DNA from 3 places in the Agrobacterium sp. 22-3639C2 genome. Region 3 is predicted to be linked to each of the others. Evidence: predicted binding sites of a transcription regulator. Region 3 holds the regulator's gene; each other region holds the start of a gene.
The links. Region 3 encodes LexA, which represses DNA repair genes until DNA is damaged. Its sites were predicted from a motif close to TGTTCNNNNTGTGTTCNG; they were not measured.
Positions count from the first base shown of each region.

Region 1 (2,269 bases), on a different contig from region 3:
TCGCCTTCCAGAAGCGGGAAGACGTAATAGCCATATTGCCGTTTCGGCTCGGGTACGAAGACCTCGATACGGTAATAGAAGCCAAACAGCCGCTCCGTGCGGTTGCGGTCGCGCAACAGCGGATCGAAGGGGCTCAGCACACGGACGCGGGACGACGGTTCCGGCAGGTTGGCGACATCGGCGCTGAAATCCGCAAAAGCATAGGACGGACGGGCAGCACCGCCATCGCTCGCGAGAAGCGAGACCTCGCACAGTTCGTCACGGTGGCTCTTGACCCAGTCCCTCGCCTCCTGCGGGGTAACGAGATCAAAAAAGGCGGCGATTTCGCCATGGGTGGCAAAACCCAGCCGGGTGAGCGCCTGCCGGCAGGCCCAGTCGACGAATTGCGTATGCTCCACTTCGCTTTCGTGGTGCTCGCCGGGAATGACCCGCTCCGCCAGATCATAGACCTTCTGGAAATTCACGCGGCCGGATATGGCAAGCTTACCGGTGTGCCACAGATATTCGAGTGCGGTCTTGGAAGGATGCCAGTTCCACCAGCCGCCGGACTGATGCCCCTCCTCCTTCAACTCACGCGCCAGAACAGGACCCGTGGCGGCGATGCGCTCCAGTGTCTCGGCGAAAGCCGCATCGAACCCCTCACCATGCCATTTGCGCCAGCGCTCCTGAATGATCGGCTCGCGGCGGCGGAAGCGGTGCTTCCAATAGGGGTAAAATTCGGTCGGCACGATGGAGGCATCATGCGTCCAGTGCTCGAACAGCGCGCGGTCCTTTTCCAGCAGTGCTGTCAGATGTTCGCGCCTGTAGGTCTGGTTTCGGGAGAATATTATCTGATGATGGGCGCGCTCCACCGTGCCGATACTGTCCACCTGCACGAAACCGATATCGGTAATGAGCTGCAGCAGGCCATCCTTGGAAAGCGCCTTTCCGGGCGGAGAGCAAAGCCCCTGCCGCGCCAGAAAAATCCGCTTTGCCGCTTCGTTTGAAACCTTGATCGTCATGAAGCAGAAGGTATGACGGCTTTTTCAGGATTGCAATGTTCTTTTTTTGTTCTTTGTTTCACTTCTGTTGATGACACGATATAGAACCGGAAAGCGATAGAGGGATGCATCAATCTTGGAAATCCGTTTCGACACCGCAGGCGTCGCCTTCGAGGGCAGGCAGGCTTTACAGCCCGTGTCCCTGACATTGACTGAACGGCGTATCGGCGTCATCGGCCTCAACGGCTCGGGCAAGACCACCTTTGCGCGGCTTATCAATGGTCTGACAAAGCCGACGGGCGGCAAGGTGTCGGTGAACGGTCTCGACACCGTCAAAGATGCGAGAGCGGTATTGCAGGCAGTCGGTTTCATCTTCCAGAATCCGCAGAACCAGATCATCCTGCCGATCATACGCGACGATGTCGCCTTCGGCCTCAAGCGACTCGGTATCGGCAAGACGGAGACAGAAACGCGGGTCAAGGCTGTGCTTGCCCGGCTCGGTATCGCTCATCTGGAAGAACGGCGCGCGCACGAGCTTTCCGGCGGCGAATTGCAGCTGGCGGCGCTGGCCGCCCTGCTGGTCACTGAACCGCAAATCCTCATTCTCGATGAACCGACCAATCAGCTCGACCTCAAAAACCGCGCGATCGTTGAGAAGACAATGGCTGCGCTGTCGCAGGCGCTTGTCGTCATCACCCATGATCTGCCGCTGCTTTCCGGCTTCGATCGCGTACTGGTTTTTCACGAAGGCGAGCTTGTTGCAGACGCCAACCCCGAAGAGGCGGTGGCACGTTATCTGGAGGTTGCGTCGCGATGAAGTCGCTTCATGTCGAAGGCACGGGCTGGCTCTACCGCGTCTCTCCGCGCCTCAAGCTCGTGACGCTGATGGTTTTCAGCATTGCGCTGTTTCTCACCCGCGATCTGCTTTTGCTGGGATGCGCCGTCGTTGTGGCCGCCGCCATTCTGCGCGAGACGCGGCTGCAATTCCGCGAGATCGGCCTGCGGCTACGCCCGGTGATGCTGACCATTCTCGTCGTTGCCGCCTTCAGCTATCTGCTGCTTCCGGTACACGATGCGAGTGTCAATCTTCTGCGGCTGACTGCACTGGCGCTTCTCGCCACCGCCGTCACCATCACCGTCAGCATTTCGCAATTCATGGACGAAATCTCGGTTGCCGCCGCCCCGCTGGAAAGGCTGGGGCTGGTCAAGGCGGCCGATATCGGGCTCGCGGTCGGGCTCGTCGTGCGGTTCGTGCCGGAGATCATCAACCGTTACCATGCCGTGCGCGA
Region 1 is NZ_JBNWDB010000003.1:229,242-231,510, forward strand. Features, by position in the region: gene ACQZ6D_RS14135 (winged helix-turn-helix domain-containing protein) at 1-1,001, opposite strand, end outside; gene ACQZ6D_RS14140 (energy-coupling factor ABC transporter ATP-binding protein) at 1,117-1,797, shown strand; gene ACQZ6D_RS14145 (CbiQ family ECF transporter T component) at 1,794-2,269, shown strand, end outside.
Region 1: ACQZ6D_RS14140 (energy-coupling factor ABC transporter ATP-binding protein) is a predicted target of LexA. The motif match lies at 1,038-1,055, and genes of this name have one in related genera.

Region 2 (2,269 bases), on a different contig from region 3:
GTTGAACACGAGCGGCCGCATGAGGGCTGCGCGGAGGAACATTTTCTGCCGTCGGGGCCTTTCGCCGTGCTTCCCTTGAAAGGGAACCGCTCCTCGCTTGTCTGGACCGAACGTACGGCCGATGCCGACAGGCTGGTTGCTGCCGACGATCTGGTGTTCGAGGAGGAACTTGAACGCCGGTTCGGCCACAAGCTCGGTCCGGTCCGTCCCGTCGGTCCCCGTCGCGCCTTTCCGCTGGGCTTGACGCTGGCGCGTTCCTTCGTCGCGCCACGTTTTGCACTTGCCGGCGATGCGGCGCATGGAATTCACCCGATTTCCGGTCAGGGCCTCAATCTCGGCTTCAAGGATGTTGCGGCACTGGCCGAAACCGTGGTCGAGGCCGACCGCCTCGGCCTTGATATCGGCTCTCTCAACGTTCTCGACCGTTACCAGTCCTGGCGGCGTTTCGACACGTTGCGGATGGGTGTGACGACGGATGTGCTGAACCGGCTTTTCTCCAATGATGTCGGTCCCATTCGCGTCATGCGTGATTTCGGTCTGGGTGTGGTCGATCGTTTGCCGGGTCTCAAATCCTATTTCATCGGTCAGGCTGCCGGTACGACAGATGCGGGCGCGCCGCGCCTGCTTGCCGGCGAGGCGCTCTGATACTGCCGTTCCTGCCTGTGCCGGAGCGGCTTTTCAGCGATTGCCGCTTGACAGTCGATTCCGGTATTTTCCGCCGGAAGCCGGTGCCGCAAAGCTGAATCCGGACAAGGACTTATCCGGATTCACAATCTGGTATAGGGCAGGCATCTGCCAACCAGATGTTGCGGAGAACAAAAGCTGAATCCATTGGAGTCAGCGATTCGTATTCGATTCGTTCGCAGACTGTTCCGTATCCGAATCAATTCCGGTTTCGCCGGATTCTTTTTAATATTTCAAGTATCTGAATCAAAAAGGAAAATTCCGGCGAGGAAGGACCTGTTACCACTTTGCGGACAAGGCCTATTGCCTTTGTCGGCGGGCATTGCCATGTGTGTTGCGTGTGCGGCCCGTATCAGTGAATGGCGGGCGGTACAGCAAGCAGATGAAGTCGATTCACGGATAGTACGTTGAATTTTCGCCCCATGATCCTGAGCGGCCGCGGTGTCACGGCCGTTCTCGGCCCCACCAATACCGGCAAGACCCATTACGCCATCGAGCGCATGGTGGCACATGGCAACGGTGTCATCGGCCTTCCGCTGCGCCTTCTGGCGCGTGAGGTCTATACCCGTCTTGTCGAAAAGGTGGGCGCGCCGAATGTGGCGCTGATAACCGGCGAAGAAAAGATCGCCCCTCCTAAAGCCAAATATTCCGTCTGCACGGTGGAAGCCATGCCGCGCGAGACGACGGCCGCATTCGTCGCCATCGATGAAGTGCAGCTGGCGGGTGATCTGGAGCGCGGGCATATCTTTACCGACCGCGTGCTGCATCTGCGCGGGCGGGAGGAAACGCTGCTTCTGGGTGCGGGCACGATGCGCCCGATCCTCGAAAAGCTGCTGCCGGGAATTACCGTGGTCGAACGTCCGCGCCTGTCGCAGCTTTTTTATGCGGGCCAGAAGAAGATAACCCGCCTGCCGCAACGCACGGCAATCGTCGCCTTTTCGGCTGAAGAGGTCTATGCCATTGCCGAGCTGGTACGCCGCCAGCGTGGTGGCGCAGCCGTTGTGATGGGCGCGCTTTCGCCGCGTACGCGCAACGCCCAGGTGGGGCTCTACCAGTCCGGCGACGTAGAATATCTCGTGGCGACTGATGCCATCGGCATGGGCCTCAACCTTGATGTCGATCATGTCGCCTTTGCGCAGGACCGCAAGTTCGACGGCTATCAGTTCCGCAATCTCAATCCGGGCGAGATCGGCCAGATCGCCGGCCGCGCCGGCCGCCATCTTCGCGATGGCACCTTTGGCGTGACGGGGCGCGTCGATCCATTTGACGACGAGTTGGTGGAGCGTATCGAAACCCATCAGTTCGACTCGGTGAAGGTGCTGCAATGGCGGACGAAAAATTTCGATTTTTCCTCCATCACCAATCTGCGTCTGAGCCTCGAAGCTGCCCCGGCGATCCAGGGACTGTCACGGGCCTTGCCGGCGATCGACCAGCAGGCGCTCGAATATCTGTCGCGCTACCCTGAAATCATCGACGTGGCGACGACGGAGGCGCGGGTGGAAAAACTCTGGGAGGCCTGCGCGCTTCCGGATTATCGCCGCATTGCGCCCGCTCAACATGCTGATCTGATCTCAACGCTCTATTT
Region 2 is NZ_JBNWDB010000006.1:142,794-145,062, forward strand. Features, by position in the region: gene ACQZ6D_RS24020 (ubiquinone biosynthesis hydroxylase) at 1-645, shown strand, start outside; gene ACQZ6D_RS24025 (helicase-related protein) at 1,107-2,269, shown strand, end outside.
Region 2: ACQZ6D_RS24025 (helicase-related protein) is a predicted target of LexA. The motif match lies at 858-875, and genes of this name have one in related genera.

Region 3 (2,269 bases):
CTGGAAACGGAATGCAACCGGGCAGAAGAAAGCATCGACCGCCGTGAACTTTTGACCGGCAAGATATGGCCCGCCGAATTTTGTGAGACCCTCGCTCCACAACGCATCGATCCGCTTTATATCGGCTTTAAGCCCGGAATCGCCGCCCCTGGGTTTGACCCGAATGCCCACCGACATGGGATAGAGATTGCGCAGCGAGGAAAAGCCGGCATGCATCTCACTTGCGGCCGAACGCGACCAGGCCCTCGCATGCTTGTCGCTTGCCCAGACGCTCTGGTGTCTTTCAGCAAGATATTCGACGATCGAAAGCGTTTCCCAAACCGTCATACCCTCGTCGACCAGGCAGGGCACCTTGCCCGTCGGCGAAAAGGAGGAGAAGGAGACGCCTTCGCCGAACGGAATGAGCTTTTCATCAAAGGCGATACCGAGCGTGCGCATCAATACCCACGGCCGCAGCGACCATGAAGAATAGTTCTTGTTGGCTATATAAAGATCGTACATGGCGTATCTCCCGGATATGACGCGTATTTCTACACCTGCCAAGCGTTCACGGAATATCGAAAATTATCCATGGCTCCCATAAACGCCGTTGATGAATGGTGATGTGGGGTCACTGAGAGCGCGCCTTGCGATAAGTCACCCTTTGGTGACCACTAAACTGACTGCGCAACACGACAGAACAACGTCGCTAAAAAACAGCGGATGGGATCGCTTCGACAATTACAGCGAACAGCCCATTCGCCACCACGCCTGTAGCGAAACCGAAGCATCTTTATGGAGCAGGAACTTAGTTTGGAAAGGGCAACGCGCATAGGCTGAATGGCGCATATCCTCGTGCACCCGCTAAAGCACGCCACGTTTGGAAACAGCCAAACCATATATAGGCGCCATCTTCACGATGACGCCTAATGTAAAGTGAGCACGTTCGGTTCGATAAGATCAATGGTAGCGGCGGATCAGCCCCACCAGCTTGCCCTGAATTTTCACCCGGTCGGGCCCGAAAATACGGGTCTCATAGGCTGGGTTTGCCGCCTCGAGCGCAATGGAGGCACCCTTGCGGCGGAAGCGCTTCAGCGTGGCTTCCTCGTCATCCACCAGAGCCACAACGATATCCCCGGGATTGGCGGTGTTGCCGTTGCGGATGATGACTGTGTCGCCGTCGAAAATGCCGGCCTCGATCATCGAATCACCCTTGACCTCAAGAGCGTAATGTTCGCCCGTGCCAAGCATGTCTACTGGCACGGCCACATCATGGGTGTTGTTCTGAATGGCGGAAATCGGCACGCCCGCAGCGATGCGGCCCATGACCGGCACGGTGACAGCCCCGCCCAGATCGTTGGCCGGCGTCTTGGGGGCAGGGGCCGGTTCCGGCGTTTTGGGTTTGCCAAGGCTGCCTTCGATAACGCTTGGCGAAAAGCCGCGCTGCGGCCTTGCGCCCGGCGTATAAGCCTCGGGCAGCTTGATGACTTCCAGCGCCCGAGCTCTATTCGGTAGCCGACGAATGAACCCGCGCTCTTCGAGAGCGGTTATCAGGCGGTGGATGCCGGATTTCGAAGCAAGATCGAGTGCGTCCTTCATTTCATCGAAGGAGGGCGGCACGCCGGACTCTTTCATTCGTTCATGAATGAAGAGAAGCAATTCCTGCTGTTTGCGCGTGAGCATGAGGAAAACACCCTTTAGAATCGTAGTGGAAGTCGCGAAACAAATACAGAACGAACACTATATGTTCCATATGTGTTCTGCAATCCCCTAAAATTTCGTGAAGGTGCCATTTATTGCTGTGATGATTTGCCTCATAGCACGCAATTGTGCTTTTGTGCGGTCAAAACCGTCCCGGCATGCTCCGGGCGGAAGGCCAGCAGGATACATGTCATGACGAAACCCTATAGCGTTGACCATCTCGTTTTGCCCGTGGAAGTCATAGGCGTCGCCGTGAAGCGCCTCGTCAGTCTTGGCTTTACGGTTGCGCCGGAGGCTCTGCACCCTTTCGGCACCCAAAATGCCTGCGTATTTTTCGCCGATGGCACCTATCTGGAGCCGCTCGCAATTGCTGATCCGGCTAAATATAATGCGTCAATAGAGGGGGGTGATGTGTTCACCGGCAGGGATGTGGCCTTCCGGCAACGGGACGGGCAGGAGGGTTTTTCGGCTCTTGTCGCCAGGACTAAAGACGCCTTGGTTGACCATGAGCGGTTTCGGGCAGCCGGCCTTTCGGCGGGCGATGTTTTCGAGTTTTCGCGGCCTGTTCGGATGCCGGATGGCTCGCAAG
Region 3 is NZ_JBNWDB010000001.1:383,379-385,647, forward strand. Features, by position in the region: gene ACQZ6D_RS01885 (glutathione S-transferase family protein) at 1-501, opposite strand, end outside; gene lexA (transcriptional repressor LexA) at 940-1,662, opposite strand; gene ACQZ6D_RS01895 (VOC family protein) at 1,873-2,269, shown strand, end outside.